DNA from 3 places in the Pseudomonas sp. GW822-FHT02E03 genome. Region 1 is predicted to be linked to each of the others. Evidence: predicted binding sites of a transcription regulator. Region 1 holds the regulator's gene; each other region holds the start of a gene.
What was found. Region 1 encodes sigma-54, which starts transcription at its own class of promoters, with help from an activator protein. Its sites were predicted from a motif close to ANTGGCATNNANNTTGCTNT; they were not measured.
Positions count from the first base shown of each region.

Region 2: the regulator sigma-54 is predicted to act here: its motif matches at 3,515-3,534, upstream of glnA (glutamate--ammonia ligase).
Region 3: the regulator sigma-54 is predicted to act here: its motif matches at 3,811-3,830, upstream of AC1RQB_RS27745 (pilin).

Region 1 is NZ_JBXAOA010000004.1:51,239-56,412, forward strand. Features, by position in the region: gene AC1RQB_RS04490 (KdsC family phosphatase) at 1-252, shown strand, start outside; gene lptC (LPS export ABC transporter periplasmic protein LptC) at 260-832, shown strand; gene lptA (lipopolysaccharide transport periplasmic protein LptA) at 819-1,367, shown strand; gene lptB (LPS export ABC transporter ATP-binding protein) at 1,367-2,092, shown strand; gene AC1RQB_RS04510 (RNA polymerase factor sigma-54) at 2,278-3,771, shown strand; gene hpf (ribosome hibernation-promoting factor, HPF/YfiA family) at 3,851-4,159, shown strand; gene ptsN (PTS IIA-like nitrogen regulatory protein PtsN) at 4,172-4,636, shown strand; gene rapZ (RNase adapter RapZ) at 4,639-5,174, shown strand, end outside.
Region 2 is NZ_JBXAOA010000043.1:7,389-12,562, forward strand. Features, by position in the region: gene AC1RQB_RS23395 (DUF4124 domain-containing protein) at 273-872, opposite strand; gene AC1RQB_RS23400 (DUF4124 domain-containing protein) at 869-1,384, opposite strand; gene AC1RQB_RS23405 (cupin domain-containing protein) at 1,410-1,835, opposite strand; gene glnA (glutamate--ammonia ligase) at 2,012-3,418, opposite strand; gene thiI (tRNA uracil 4-sulfurtransferase ThiI) at 3,749-5,174, shown strand, end outside.
Region 3 is NZ_JBXAOA010000080.1:2,222-7,395, forward strand. Features, by position in the region: gene AC1RQB_RS27730 (prepilin peptidase) at 1-728, opposite strand, end outside; gene AC1RQB_RS27735 (type II secretion system F family protein) at 730-1,947, opposite strand; gene pilB (type IV-A pilus assembly ATPase PilB) at 1,950-3,650, opposite strand; gene AC1RQB_RS27745 (pilin) at 3,877-4,299, shown strand; gene AC1RQB_RS27750 (BON domain-containing protein) at 4,617-4,973, shown strand.

The DNA of each region.
Region 1 (5,174 bases):
CTCGACGAACTTCTTGGCCAGCTCAACCTGAGCTATGAACAAGTGGCCTACCTGGGCGACGACCTGCCGGACCTGCCGGTGATTCGCCGCGTAGGCCTTGGCATGGCAGTGGCCAACGCCGCCAGTTTCGTGCGCGAACACGCCCACGGCATCACCCAGGCCCGCGGTGGCGAGGGGGCCGCTCGCGAATTCTGCGAATTGATCCTGCGCGCCCAGGGCCGCCTCGATGCGGCCAACGCCGCATACCTGTGAGCCCATCATGCTGAGCAAGAAAATTCGTAACATCCTGGTGTTCGGTTGCATCGCCGCGATTTTTGCAGCGGTCGGCTACTGGAACATCAGCCCGGAGCGTTTCCTCGACAAGCCGGTGGTGAAGGTCGATGAAACCGCGATCGACTATTACGCCATCAACGCCCACAGCGTGCAGTACTTGCCCGACGGCAAACTGCAATACGAGATGACGTCGGACAAGGTCGAACACGTGAAAGCGAGCGAGGTGACGTTGCTGACCAATCCGGACCTGAACATGTTCCGTGGCACCGAATTCCCCTGGCACGTCCAGAGCGAGCGCGGCGAAGTCAACCCGGACGGCACTCAGGTCGAGCTGATTGACTCGGTACGTATCACGCGTTTCGACGAAAAAAACCGTAAAACCCTGATTACCACCACCCGTATGACAGTGTTCCCGCAGCAGCAATATGCGCAGACCGATCAACCCGTTAGAATCGACGGCGCTGGCGGTGTATCGACAGGCAACGGAATGAAAGCGTACCTGAAAGAAAGCAGGATACACCTGCTATCGAACGTAAGAGGACAGTATGAGGCTCGTTAAAACTCTCCCTATTTTGCTCAGTCTGGGCGCAGCACTGGGAAGCGTGAGCGCCTGGGCTCTGCCGAACGATCAAGAGCAGCCTATCCGCATTCAGGCCGACGATGCCCAACTGGACGACAAGAACGGCGTTGCCACCTATAAGGGCGATGTGATCATCACCCAAGGCTCGATGAAGGTCACCGGCAATACCGTGACCATCACCCGCACCCCTACCGGCGACATCGACGTGGTGACTTCGGTGGGCAACCTCGCCTACTTCGAGCAACTGCAAACGGCGGGCGATACCAAGCCGGTCCAGGGCTACGGCGTAACTATCCAGTACCACGCCTCGCAAAACCGCGTAGTGCTGATCGATCGCGCCAAGGTCATCGATAAGGACAACAACGTCACCCAAGGCGAAAAAATCGTCTACGACACGGTCAAAAAGCTTGCGAGCGCCGGTCGCGCCACGGGTAACAAGGTCACCGAGGCACGCCCTCGCATCGACATGGTGATCCAGCCGAAGAAGAAAACCGACGAGCAAAAGGCCCAGTAATGGCAACTCTGAAAGCTCAGCATCTGGCCAAGAGCTACAAGAGCCGTCAGGTCGTGCGCGACGTCAGCCTGTCCATCGACAGCGGTCAGATCGTCGGCCTGCTTGGCCCTAACGGCGCCGGTAAAACCACCTGTTTCTATATGATTGTCGGCCTGGTACAGGCCGATCAAGGCCGCGTACTGATCGATGACCTGGACGTCAGCCACCAGCCGATGCACGGTCGTGCGAAGGCGGGCATCGGCTATCTTCCGCAAGAAGCGTCGATCTTCCGCAAACTGTCGGTGGCCGACAACATCATGGCCATCCTCGAGACCCGCAAGGAGCTCGATCAGGCCGGTCGTCGCCAAGAGCTGGAAAGTCTGCTGCAGGAATTTCACATCCATCACATCCGCGACAATCTCGGCATGAGCCTGTCCGGTGGTGAACGCCGCCGTGTGGAAATCGCCCGGGCACTGGCTACCAACCCGAAATTCATCCTCCTCGACGAACCTTTCGCCGGCGTGGACCCGATTTCGGTGGGTGACATCAAGCAGATCATCCATCACCTCAAGGCTAAAGGCATTGGCGTGCTGATCACGGACCACAACGTTCGTGAGACCCTGGATATCTGCGAAACCGCCTACATCGTCAACGATGGCCAACTGATTGCTGAAGGTGACTCCGCCACCATCCTCGCCAATGAACTGGTCAAGGAAGTGTATCTGGGCCACGAGTTCCGCCTGTAAGCACCTGAGGTGCCCGGGTCGTCGAAGGGGCGCTCGTTTCAATAAAAAATCAATAACTTTTTATTGTTACAGCGCTCTAGGCAAACACTTCAGTTTCGGGCATATAATTTGCTTATGTTTGGCGCTTCGGCGCCCTGTAGTGGATGGCGCATGTGCGCCGGCGAATAAGGTGTTAAGCCCCTGCCATGAAACCATCGCTAGTCTTGAGAATGGGCCAGCAGCTGACGATGACACCGCAGCTGCAACAGGCCATCCGCCTGCTCCAATTGTCGACCCTGGACCTGCAACAGGAAATCCAGGAGGCTCTGGAGTCCAATCCGATGCTCGAACGCCAGGAAGAAGGCGACGACTTCGATAACGCCGACCCCTTGGCCGATAGCGCCGAACAGAAACCCAACGCCGACATTCAGGAACCCTCCTACCAGGAAACCGCCCCGACGGTGGATAACCTTGAGGAAGGCGACTGGAACGAGCGCATCCCCAACGAATTGCCCGTCGACACAGCCTGGGAGGATGTCTACCAGACCAGCGCCAGCAGCCTGCCTAGCAACGATGACGATGAGTGGGATTTCACCACCCGCACATCGGTCGGTGAAAGCCTGCAAAGCCATTTGCTCTGGCAACTGAACCTGGCACCGATGTCCGACACCGATCGCCTGATCGCCGTAACCCTGATCGACTGCATCAACAATCAGGGCTACCTGGACGAAACCCTCGAGGAAATCCTCGAAGCGTTCGACCCGGAACTGGACATCGAACTGGACGAAATCGAAGCCGTCCTGCACCGCATCCAGCAATTCGAACCCGCTGGCATCGGCGCCCGCAACCTCGGTGAATGCCTGCTACTGCAACTGCGCCAGTTGTCCGCCAAGACCCCTTGGCTGGCCGAAGCCAAGCGCCTGGTCACCGATTACATCGACCTGCTCGGCAGCCGCGATTACAGCCAGCTGATGCGCCGCATGAAGCTCAAGGAAGATGAGCTGCGCCAGGTCATCGAATTGGTCCAGAGCCTCAACCCACGCCCGGGTTCACAAATCGAGTCCACCGAAGCCGAATACGTCGTTCCCGACGTGATCGTGCGCAAGGACAACGAGCGCTGGCTGGTGGAGCTGAACCAGGAATCAGTGCCACGCCTGCGGGTCAATGCCCAATATGCCGGTTTCGTGCGCCGCGCCGATACCAGCGCTGACAACACCTTCATGCGTAATCAGCTGCAGGAGGCTCGCTGGTTCATCAAGAGCCTGCAAAGCCGCAATGAAACCCTGATGAAAGTCGCCACCCAGATCGTCGAGCATCAACGCGGCTTTCTCGAATACGGTGACGAAGCCATGAAGCCGTTGGTGCTGCATGACATTGCCGAAGCAGTCGGCATGCATGAATCGACGATTTCACGGGTAACCACGCAAAAATTCATGCATACCCCACGGGGCATCTATGAACTGAAATACTTTTTTTCCAGCCACGTCAGTACCTCTGAAGGCGGTGAATGCTCGTCCACGGCGATCCGCGCGATCATCAAAAAACTGGTTGCCGCGGAAAATCAGAAAAAGCCGTTGAGTGACAGCAAGATCGCTGGTTTACTGGAGGCACAAGGCATTCAGGTAGCCCGTCGCACCGTCGCCAAGTACCGCGAATCCCTGGGGATCGCGCCTTCCAGCGAACGGAAGCGGTTGATGTAGCCGCCGGGCTCGCCACAGCGTTCCAGTGGCAGGCATTTCTGCCTGCCGCTTTATGCACTGGCAACGAAGGAGAAGCTGTATGCAAGTCAACATCAGTGGACACCAACTGGAAGTGACCGAACCCCTGCGCACCTACATCGGCGAAAAACTCGACCGATTAGAGAGGCATTTCGACAAGATCACCAATGTGCAAGTCACGATGAACGTCGAAAAACTGCTGCAGAAGATCGAAGCCACGCTGCATATTCCCGGCGGAGAAGTGGTCGCCAATGCCGAGCATACGGACATGTATGCCGCCATCGACCTGCTGACCGACAAGCTGGATCGCCAACTTAAAAAGCATAAGGAAAAGACCCAGAGCCTCCTCCAGGGCGCGACCGGTCGTTAACACCCCCAATCCATGATCCGACTAGAAACCATCCTGACCCCCGGCCGTTCCCAAGTGAACGCGCCGGGTGGCAGTAAAAAGAAAGCCCTCGAGCAAATTGCCAACCTTATCCACCGCGAAGTACCGGATCTGGAAATGCAGGACGTCTTCGAGGCCTTGATTGCCCGTGAGAAACTCGGTTCTACCGGTTTCGGCAACGGCATCGCCATCCCCCACTGCCGGCTCAAAGGCTGCACCTCGCCAATCAGTGCGCTGCTGCACCTGGAAGCCCCTATCGATTTCGATGCCATCGACGGTGCCCCGGTTGACTTGCTGTTTGTGCTGCTGGTCCCGGAAGCCGCCACCGATGCACACCTGGAATTGCTGCGCCAGATTGCCAGCATGCTGGATCGCAAGGAAGTGCGTGAAAAACTGCGCAGCGCCCCGAGCAACGAAGCCTTGTATCAGGTTGTCCTGGACGAGCAGAACGGTCACTAATCATGCGCCTGATCATCGTCAGTGGCCGCTCCGGCTCAGGTAAAAGTACCGCCCTCGATGTGCTCGAGGACAACGGCTACTACTGCATCGACAACCTGCCTGCCGGCTTGCTGCCGGAGCTGGCCGAACGTGCGCTGATTCACACCGAACTGGCACAACCGCTGGTGGCCGTGTCCATCGATGCGCGCAACCTGCCGAGCCATCTGTCACGGTTCCCCGAATTGCTGGAAGAGGTCCGCAGCCGGCATATCCAGTGCGATGTGCTGTATCTGGACGCTGACGAAGAAACCTTGCTCAAGCGCTTTTCGGAAACTCGCCGTCGTCACCCGTTGAGCAGCGCCAATCGTTCGCTGGCGGAGGCGATAGAGGACGAAACCAATCTGCTGGGGCCTATCGCCGATTTGGCTGACCTCAAAGTCAATACCACCAATCTGAACCTGTATCAGCTACGCGATACCATCAAGCTGCGCCTGCTGAATCAGCCGGAGCCCGGCACTGCGTTCCTGGTGGAATCTTTCGGGTTCAAGCGTGGCATGCC
Region 2 (5,174 bases), on a different contig from region 1:
GCGAGTACTTTCGAACCAAAATGGGTTGGGGTGTGAGTACTGTGCACTCTATTGCACCAATATAGTGCGCAAACCTGAACGAAGTAAAAGAAGCAGAAGAGCCCGGGCCAAGTACAGAACTGTGGCGAACAACTTTGAGCGACGAGAATCCTGTGGGAACGTGGCTTGCCCGCGAAGAATGCACCGCGGTTTTTCAGGTATTACGCGTCATCGTTCTTCGCGGGCAAGCCACGCTCCCACAGGTTCTACGTCTTAACGGACCGGCGTTAGCGCTAAAAGAAGCTCTTTTCTTCTTCGGGTTTGTCTTTGAGGGGGCATTCCGGCCGTTGGCCGTAGTCGGTAAGGACGCAGGGTTTGACCTGACGTTTCTGCGCGAGGGAAATGCGCTGCATGTGGAAGGGTTGATTGGCCGTGCGTTCGACGGTACGGCCCTGTTCGTCGAGGATTTCCACTGACAGGTTGTGGCTGCCGCGGTCGATGTTGCTCAGGGCGAACACCGGGCTCGGGCCGGGCTCGGCGGTGGGTTGGCCATCCAGCAGCAGACGATAGCGATGGCCCTGTTGCAAGCCGGGTTCGCTGGTAACGCTGACGATCAATTCCCCGGCAGTGCTACGGATCGTGGCATCCGGGTCCGGCACCAGCACACGAAGCATGTCGTAATGAAACAGTGGTTTGGCTTTCGTGGCCGTCACTGGCGCGGCGCCGCTCGGGTTGGCCGACATTCGATTGCTGGTCGCCAGTGGCACACGCTTGGCATTACGGGTGCCCGGCTGATCGGTGAAAACCCGATTGCCCTGGGCGTCGATGTAGGTAAAAACCTCGGCCGTTGCCGGCAGGCTGATCAGGCAGGCGACCAACAGCCAGAGCTTCAAGGTCTATGCACCCGTTGTACGGTGAAGGTCACGGTGGGGCTCTGCTGCACCACGTTTTGCCCATCGATCACCTGAACCGCGAGGCGGTGTTCGCCACGGTCGATGTTCACCAGTTGCAGAATCGGCACGTTGCTCGGTTGGCCGTAGGGTTGATCGTCCAGTAACAGCCTTAACCGATGAGCGCCTTGCAGGCGCGGCTGGATCAATACGCTGACCGTGAACGTGCCGTTGTTGGCGCGCAGGGCTTCTTCGGTGGGCAGACCGGTCAGCTCCAGCACCTGATAGGCGCTGCCGGGCTGTTCGCGGCTATTGGATTGCGCAGGCGCTACAGGCTCGCCCGGAGGTTGACGCACGACGCTGTTGAGCGGTGGCAGCTCCACGGGCTGAGCCTTTACGCCATCGGGCGGTTGATTGCTGTAGGCGGTGTTGCCGGCGGCATCGATGTATTTGTAGATTTGGGCCATCGCGGGAGAAATGCAGGGCAGCAGTAGAAGTAATAACAGTGGCCGCATTCAGATTCCCCGTGTCGAGCAAAGACTACTCCGCCAATGGAATACCCTTGCTCCCAGCATAGAACACAATAAGTTTTACCGGTGTATCGCCGGTCACTCCACGATGAGTGATATTGACCATTTCAGCCAGCGCTTCGCCCTGTTTGATACGCCGGGTCTGGCCGCTGTTCCGGTCTTCGACTGTTAGCTCGCCTGAGAGGATATAAGCTGCGTTGGGAATCGGATGGGTGTGCCAGGAGAGTTTGCTGTTGGCAGGGATCGTGAGTTTGAGCACTGTCAGCTCAGGCGCGGCATCCGGGTAGCGAATGTAAGGTGTGCTATCCCACGACTTGCTGCTTTGAAGCAGGATTTCCCGTTCGATTTCTGTCGATGGGGGAGTTGTGGTGCAGCCTGAAAGGACGAGGGCGGTGAGAGCGGTCAGTAGAATCTTGAGTGTGAAAGTTGTCATCATTCCATCCGTTGATTGCAGGTAGTGGACAGGCTACGAGCCATTCAAGTGGGTTGATGCCGGACGACGCTGTGTATGCCCGAGGAAAAGTCGAATTTCATTGTCGGAAGTTGCCCATAAAAAAGGCCTCCCGAAGGAGGCCTCTCTTTTGTCACGCCGCGTAGCGCGGCGCTACCGGATCAGCAGCTGTAGTACAGCTCATATTCCAGTGGGTGTACGAAGGTACGAACCTTGATTTCTTCTTCGCTTTTCAGAGCGATGTAAGCGTCGATGAAGTCGTCGCTGAAAACGCCGCCTTTGGTCAGGAACGCACGACCTTTGTCCAGCTCTTCCAGGGCTTCTTTCAGGCTGCCGCAAACTTGTGGGATCTCTTTCGCCTCTTCAGGCGGCAGGTCGTACAGGTTTTTGTCAGCTGCGTCGCCAGGGTGGATCTTGTTCTGGATGCCGTCCAGGCCAGCCATCAACAGTGCAGCGAAGCCCAGGTACGGGTTAGCTGCCGGATCCGGGAAGCGAGCTTCGATACGGCGAGCGCGAGGGCTGGACACGTAAGGAATACGGATCGAAGCCGAACGGTTACGAGCCGAGTAAGCCAGCATCACTGGCGCTTCGAAACCTGGGACCAGACGCTTGTAGGAGTTGGTCGACGGGTTGGTGAAGCCGTTCAGAGCCTTACCGTGCTTGATGATGCCGCCGATGAAGTACAGAGCGGTATCGGACAGGCCGGCATAGCCTTCGCCAGCGAAGGTGTTCTTGCCATCTTTGGCGATGGACAGGTGAACGTGCATACCCGAACCGTTGTCGCCGTACAGAGGCTTAGGCATGAAGGTCGCGGTGCGGCCGTATGCATCAGCAACGTTGTGTACGCAGTACTTCAGGGTTTGAACTTCGTCAGCCTTGGCAACCAGGGTGTTGAACTTCACGCCGATTTCGTTCTGGCCGGCAGTCGCCACTTCGTGGTGGTGAACTTCGATGACCAGGCCCATTTCTTCCATGGCGTTGCACATGGAGGTACGGATTTCGTGGTCGTGGTCGAACGGCGGAACAGGGAAGTAGCCGCCTTTGACGCCTGGACGGTGGCCTTTGTTGCCGCCTTCCACGTCCTGATCGGACATCCACGAACCTTGTTCGGAGAAGATTTTGAACATCGAACCGGAGATGTCGGACTTGAACTTCACTTCGTCGAAGATGAAGAACTCAGGCTCTGGACCAACGAATACGGTGTCACCGATACCGGTCGACTTCAGGTATTCCTCGGCACGCTTGGCGATCGCACGTGGGTCACGGTCGTAGCCTTGCATGGTCGAAGGCTCGATCACGTCGCAAACCAGAATCAGGGTCGGCTCTTCGGTGAACGGGTCGAGAACGGCAGTGCTGTCGTCCGGCATCAGGATCATGTCGGAGGCTTCGATGCCTTTCCAGCCAGCGATGGAGGAACCGTCGAACATTTTGCCTTCTTCGAAGAAAGCTTCATCCAGCCCATCGCGAGCCGGCATGGTCACGTGGTGCTGAGTGCCTTTGGTGTCCGTGAAGCGCAGATCAATCCACTTGACGTCATGATCTTTGATGAGTTGAACCGACTTCGACATAGTGTCCTCCGGGTGGCTTCGGGCTTAGTAGTGGATGCCCTTAGAATGTGGGTGATGCCGGCGCGAATACTCTGCCAAGGCAACCTGCCTCACAAGGGAGCAAATTGCATGCCAGTGCCCCACCATGGGTTTTTTGCCCCAATATCACGCTTATAAAGGTGCAAAGCCTCGAAAAGCGCCAAACCTCGCCCTGTAATGTAGCGTCGAAATCAATAAATGACCTGTTTTGGTGCGCGCAAAACCTTCTGCACATTAACTGGTTAAACCTTGAGCAATTTCCGCTATAATCCGCGCCCCCCTTTTTCGGCTGGCCCAGCGCGCGCTGTTTTCATGAAACTAATCGTAAAAGTCTTCCCCGAGATCACCATCAAGAGCCGCCCGGTACGGATGCGTTTCATCCGCCAGTTGGCTAAAAACATCCGTACCGTGCTCCGCGACCTGGACCCGGCTGTGGTGGTGAACGGTGTGTGGGACAATCTCGAGCTGGAAACCCGCGTCAGCGAGCCGAAAGCCCTGAAGGAGATGACCGAGCGCCTGAGCTGCATGCCGGGCATCGCGCATTTCCTGCAGGTCGATGAATACCCGTTGGGCGACTTCGACGACATCGTCGCCAAGTGCAAGCAGCATTTCGGTGACGCCCTGGCCGGGAAGATCTTTTCGGTGCGCTGCAAGCGTGCCGGCAAGCACGAATTCAGCTCCATGGACGTCGAGAAATACGTCGGCAGCCAACTGCGTCGTCAGTGCGGCGCCGCCGGAATCTCGCTCAAAGAGCCTGAAATCGAAGTTCGCATCGAAATTCGCGACAAACGGTTGTTCGTGATCCACAGCCAGCACAACAGCATCGGCGGTTATCCGCTGGGTGCCCTGGAGCAGACGCTTGTACTGATGTCCGGTGGCTTCGATTCCACCGTCGCCGCCTACCAGATCATGCGCCGCGGGCTGATGGCCCACTTCTGCTTCTTCAATCTGGGCGGACGAGCCCATGAATTGGGCGTCATGGAAGTCGCGCACTTCATCTGGAAGAAGTACGGCAGCTCCCAACGCGTGTTATTTGTCAGTGTGCCGTTCGAGGAAGTACTGGGAGAAATTCTCGGGAAAGTCGATAACAGTCATATGGGTGTAGTTTTGAAGCGTATGATGTTGCGCGCTGCTTCCCGTATTGCCGATCGGCTGGAGATCGAAGCGCTGGTCACCGGCGAAGCGATTTCCCAGGTGTCGAGCCAGACGTTGCCGAACCTGTCCGTGATCGACTGCGTGACCGACAAGCTGGTCTTGCGCCCGCTGATCGCCAGTCACAAGCAGGACATCATCGACCTGGCCAACGAAATCGGTACTGCCGATTTCGCCAAGCACATGCCGGAATACTGCGGGGTCATCTCGGTGAACCCAAAGACCCACGCCAAGCGTCCACGCGTGGAGCATGAAGAGAAAGAATTCGACATGGCGGTACTCGAGCGTGCGCTCGAGAACGCCAAACTGGTGCCGATCGATCGCGTAATCGACGAATTGGGCCAGGATTTGCAGATCGAAGAAGTCAGCGAAGCACTGGCGGGCCAGATCATCATCGATATCCGTCACCCGGATGCCGCTGAAGACGAGCCGCTGGAACTCGCTGGCATTGAGGTACAAGCGATGCCGTTTTATGCACTGAACGCTCGTTTCAAGGAACTGGACCCTACTCGCCAGTACCTGCTGTATTGCGACAAAGGCGTGATGAGTCGCCTGCATGCCCACCATTTGCTCAGTGAGGGGCATG
Region 3 (5,174 bases), on a different contig from region 1:
ATGATGGCGCCCAGCAGCGATGACAGCAGGATGGTCAGCGGCAGGATCTGCCAGCCGCCCCAGGCGCCGAGCATCGCCAAGAGCTTGAAGTCACCGTAGCCGATGCCGTCCTTGCCGGTGATCAGCTTGAATAGCCAGAACACCGTCCACAGCGCCATGTAGCCGGCCACCGCGCCCCAGAGCGCGTCATGCAGTGACACGAAGAGTCCGAAACTGTTGACGATCAATCCCAGCCATATCAACGGCAGCACCAGCACGTCCGGCAACAACTGGTGCTCGGCGTCGATCAGGCTCATCGCCAACAGGCCCCAGCTCAGGACCAGCACCATGCAGGCCTGCCAGCCGAAACCGAAATGCCAGGCGACGAACGCTGACAGCACGCCGCAGGCCAGTTCGGTCAGCGGGTAACGTTTGCTGATCGGCGTCGCGCAGTTCGAGCATCGCCCGCGTAAAAACAGATAACTGAGCACGGGAATGTTTTCCCACGCTCGAATCCGATGGCCACAGTCGGGGCACTCGGAGTGAGGCAATATCAGGTTGTAAGCCGGGCCGGGGGCTTCGGGTGGCAAATCCAGGACGTCATGGGCTTGCAAGCGCCATTCACGCTCAAGCATTTTCGGCAGGCGCCAGACCACCACGTTGAGGAAACTGCCGATCAGCAAACCGATCACCCATGCGGTGATCACGAAGGCCAGCGAGTTGTGACTCAGAAATTCGTTCAAGGACATATCAGATCGCTGAGCCAAGTTGGAAGATGGGCAGGTACATTGCAACCACCAGGCCGCCGACGATAACCCCCAGTACTACCATGATGAAAGGCTCCATCAGACTGGTCAGGTTATCGACCATGTTATCCACCTCGTCCTCATAGAAGCTCGCGACCTTGTCGAGCATGTCATCCAGTGCGCCAGACTCTTCGCCAATGGCCGTCATCTGGATCGCCATGTTCGGAAATATACCGGAGGTGCGCATCGCAAAATTCAGCTGCATGCCGGTGGAAACATCCTGCCTTATGCGTAATACCGCTCGCTTGAACACGATGTTGCCGGTTGCGCCTGCCACTGAATCCAGGGCTTCGACCAGTGGCACCCCGGCGGCGAACGTCGTCGACAAGGTGCGGGCGTAACGGGCCACGGCGGACTTGTACATCAGCGCGCCAACCAACGGCAGTTTCAGCAGCCAGGTGTCCATCCGGTCCCGAAAGCCCGGGGACTTTTTAAAGGCATGGCGGACGCCGAAAATCAGCGCACCCAACATGCCGAGCATCATCCACCACCAGGCCTGCATGAATTCCGACAAGCCGATGACCATCACGGTGAAGGCCGGCAGCTCGGCGCCGAACCCCGAGAACACCGACTCGAACTGCGGCACAACCTTGACCAGCAGAATCCCGGTCACAATGATCGCGACGAACACCACCGCTAGGGGGTAGGTCATGGCTTTCTTGATCTTGGCCTTGAGGCTTTCGCTCTTTTCCTTGTAGGTCGCCACCCGTTCCAGCAGGGTATCCAGAGCACCGGCCTGCTCGCCGGCATCCACCAGGTTGCAGTACAGCTCATCGAAATACTGGGGCTTTTTGCGCAGGGCCGCGGCGAAGCTGTTACCGGCCGCGACTTCCTGTTTTACCTCGTCCACCAGTTTGCGCATGTTCGGGTTATCGAAGCCCTCGCCGATAATGTCGAACGATTGCAGCAACGGTACGCCGGCTTTCATCATGGTCGCCATTTGCCGGGTAAACAGGGCGATGTCCAGGGCCTTGATGCGTTTGCCGGCACTGAAAATAGACGCGGTTTTTTTCCGCACCTTGCCCGGGTTGATGCCTTGCTTGCGTAACTGGGCCTTGATCAGCGCGGGATTCTGGCCGGTCAATTCGCCGGTCATTTTTGTGCCTTTTTTGTCTGTGCCTTCCCAGGCATATACGCTGATTTTCGCTGCTTTGACCGCCATGTTCAGTCCTTGGTGACCCGGTTGATTTCTTCAAGGCTGGTGATGCCTTGCATGGCCTTGAGCAGGCCCGAAGTACGCAGGTCGTTGAAGCCGTCCTTACGCATCTGGATGTCGATTTCCAGTGAATTGCCTTCGGCCATGATCAGCCGTTGCAGTTCTGGGGTGTTCTTTACCACTTCATAAATCCCTACCCGACCCTTGTAACCGCTGTTGCACTGATCGCAACCGACGGGTTCATAGATCGTGAATGAGCCGATGCGTTCCTCGGGAAAGCCTTCCTTGAGCAATGCCTCGCGGGGAATTTCGATGGGTTTTTTGCAATGACTGCACAATTTGCGCGCCAGGCGCTGGGCGATGATCAGGCTGACCGAGGTCGCGATGTTGAACCCCTGAATTCCCATGTTGTGCAGGCGGGTCAGGGTTTGCGCGGCGCTGTTGGTGTGCAGGGTGGAAAGCACCATGTGCCCGGTCTGGGCGGCCTTGATGGCGATTTCAGCGGTTTCGAGGTCGCGGATTTCACCGACCATGATCACGTCCGGGTCCTGACGCAGAAACGAGCGCAGCGCCTGGGCGAAATCCAGTCCCTGCCTGGGATTGACGTTGACCTGGTTGATGCCTTCGATGTTGATTTCTACCGGGTCTTCGGCAGTGGAAATATTGATGTCGACGGTGTTGAGGATGTTCAGCCCGGTATAGAGCGACACGGTCTTGCCCGAGCCGGTGGGGCCGGTCACCAGGATCATTCCCTGTGGCTGCTTGAGCGCGGCCATGTACAGGTCTTTCTGGTCGGGCTCGTAGCCGAGGGCATCGATGCCCATTTGGGCACTGGACGGGTCGAGGATCCGTATTACCACTTTCTCGCCCCACAAGGTCGGCAGTGTGTTGACCCGGAAGTCGATGGACTTGCTTTTGGACAGGCGCATCTTGATTCGCCCGTCCTGAGGTTTGCGCCGCTCGGAGATGTCGAGACTGGCCATGACCTTCAGCCGCGAGGCAATGCGGTTGGCCAGTTGCGTCGGCGGCCTGGCGACCTCCCGCAGCATGCCATCGGTGCGCATGCGCACGCGGTAGATTTTTTCATAGGGCTCGAAATGCAGGTCGGAAGAACCGCTCTTGATCGCGTCGAGCAACATCTTGTGGACGAAGCGCACCACGGGGGCATCATCGGCATCTTGCCCTCCGAGGGCGTCCTGTTTCTGCTCATCGACCGACTCGATGTCCACCCCGTCGAGGTCGACATCGGCCATGTCTTCCAGGCCGGTGGAGTGGTTGTCGAAGAATTTTTCGATGGCGTCGCTGAGCTTGTCTTCCTCCACCAGAATGGCTTCGGTGCTCAGCCCGGTGCTGAACTGGATGTCGTTGATGGCCTGGTGACTGGTCGGATCGGAAATCCCCACGAACAGCTTGTTACCACGCCGCCAGAGGGGCAGGGCGTGGTGCTGGCGGATCAGCTTCTCACTGACCAGCCCTCGGGGTTGAGTGTCCTTGTCCAGGCAGTTGAGGTCCAGCAGGGCCATGCCGAAATGCTCCGAGGCCACCTCGGCGACCTGCCAGCTTTTCAGCAGTTTGTTTTGCACCAGATAGCTGACCAGCGAAATTCGATTGCGTTGGGCTTGTTGATACGCCTGTTGCGCACTTTGGTCAGTGATCAGTTCGGCCAGTACCAATTGCTTGGCCAGACCGCTAAGGGCGATGTCATTCATTGGGATACCGGACGCAGACAGTGAATGACTTATAGCCTAGTCAAGCAGTGGAACCAAACCAGCCGGGGTGAGGTGACAAAAAGTGTCAGATAGTGCTGATCCTTGGAGTAGGAAAGGTCTTTGCCGCGATCTCGCGCCCAGCAGGCAGGGGCGCGCGCGACTTGGCATGACCTGTGCTGTGCCTTGTTCAGATCATGAGATTTCGACTCATGCATGGAGCCTGTCTATGAAAAATCAAAAAGGTTTTACTCTGATCGAGCTGCTGATCGTGGTGGCGATCATCGGGATTCTGGCGACGTTTGCGTTGCCGCAATATTCGAAGTACCAGGCGCGGGCGAAGGTAACTGCTGCTCTTGCAGAAATATCGGCACTGAAAGTGCCTTTCGAAGACATTATCAACCAAGGTACTAATCCGACCCTCGCTCTGATCGGCGGTACGGCGACCACAGGTAATTGCACAATTACAGCATCGGGTACCGCCGCTGACGGCGCAGGTACTATCGGTTGCACGATCCTCAATGCTCCAGGACCGGTACTCAGCAAAACCATTACGCTAACACGCACACTCGCTGGTGGTTGGACGTGCGCCACCACGGCTGAACAGGAATATGCTCCTAAAGGCTGCACGGGTGTTGCCGCTGCTAGCTGATCCATCGTCATCCTGCCAATGCCCCGCGTTTCACGACGCGGGGCATTTTTTTGCTCGTCATTTGTGGGCCAATTCAATAATCAAGAAAATCCCCCGACAATTCATGGCCTTAGGCCTGCGTTAAAACCCGCAAGTTGCATGTAGATAATTTCGCAGTCATGCAATTTGCATGATTCCGAAAATTACCTTTGTTGTTAACTAGTTGATTTATAAGAATTTATTTTTTATCGAACAGTTGGCACAGCGTTCGCACTCTCTCCTGTAACCCTGCTGACAAGACACGCAGCAGACTTTCCAGAAATACAGGAGTTACTCGTATGAAGAAGTTCGCTATCGCTGCCGCTACTGCTACCGCGCTGACCCTGACCATGGCCAACGCTGCATTTGCACAGACCACCCAAGCGACTCAGGCACCCATGATGCTGGCCGCCGGTGAAGTCACTGAAGCGAAAGAGGATGTTTCCGATACCTGGATCACAACCAAAGTCAAAGCAGACCTGCTCACCGAAAAAGGCATCCCAGGCACCGACATCAAAGTCGAAACCAACAAAGGCGTTGTTTCCCTGTCTTCCATGACCGTTCTGACAGATGCTCAGAAAACAACCGCCGTGGCTATCGCCAAGAAAATCAAAGGCGTCAAAGCGGTGTCCGCTGACGGCCTGAAATCCGAGTAAGACAAGGCTTCTCGCCTGGACCGGGAGAAGGTGCGGTAGACGGGCCGAGTCATACGTCTGCCGCTACTTGAGCGTTCATGCGAAGGCCACAAGGACGTGGCCATTACAGGCCCCGGCATTCGTGTCGGGGCTTGTTCTATTGCGGACTACGCAAAACAACTGTGGGAGCGGGCTTGCTCGCTCCCACATTGGTTTATGGTG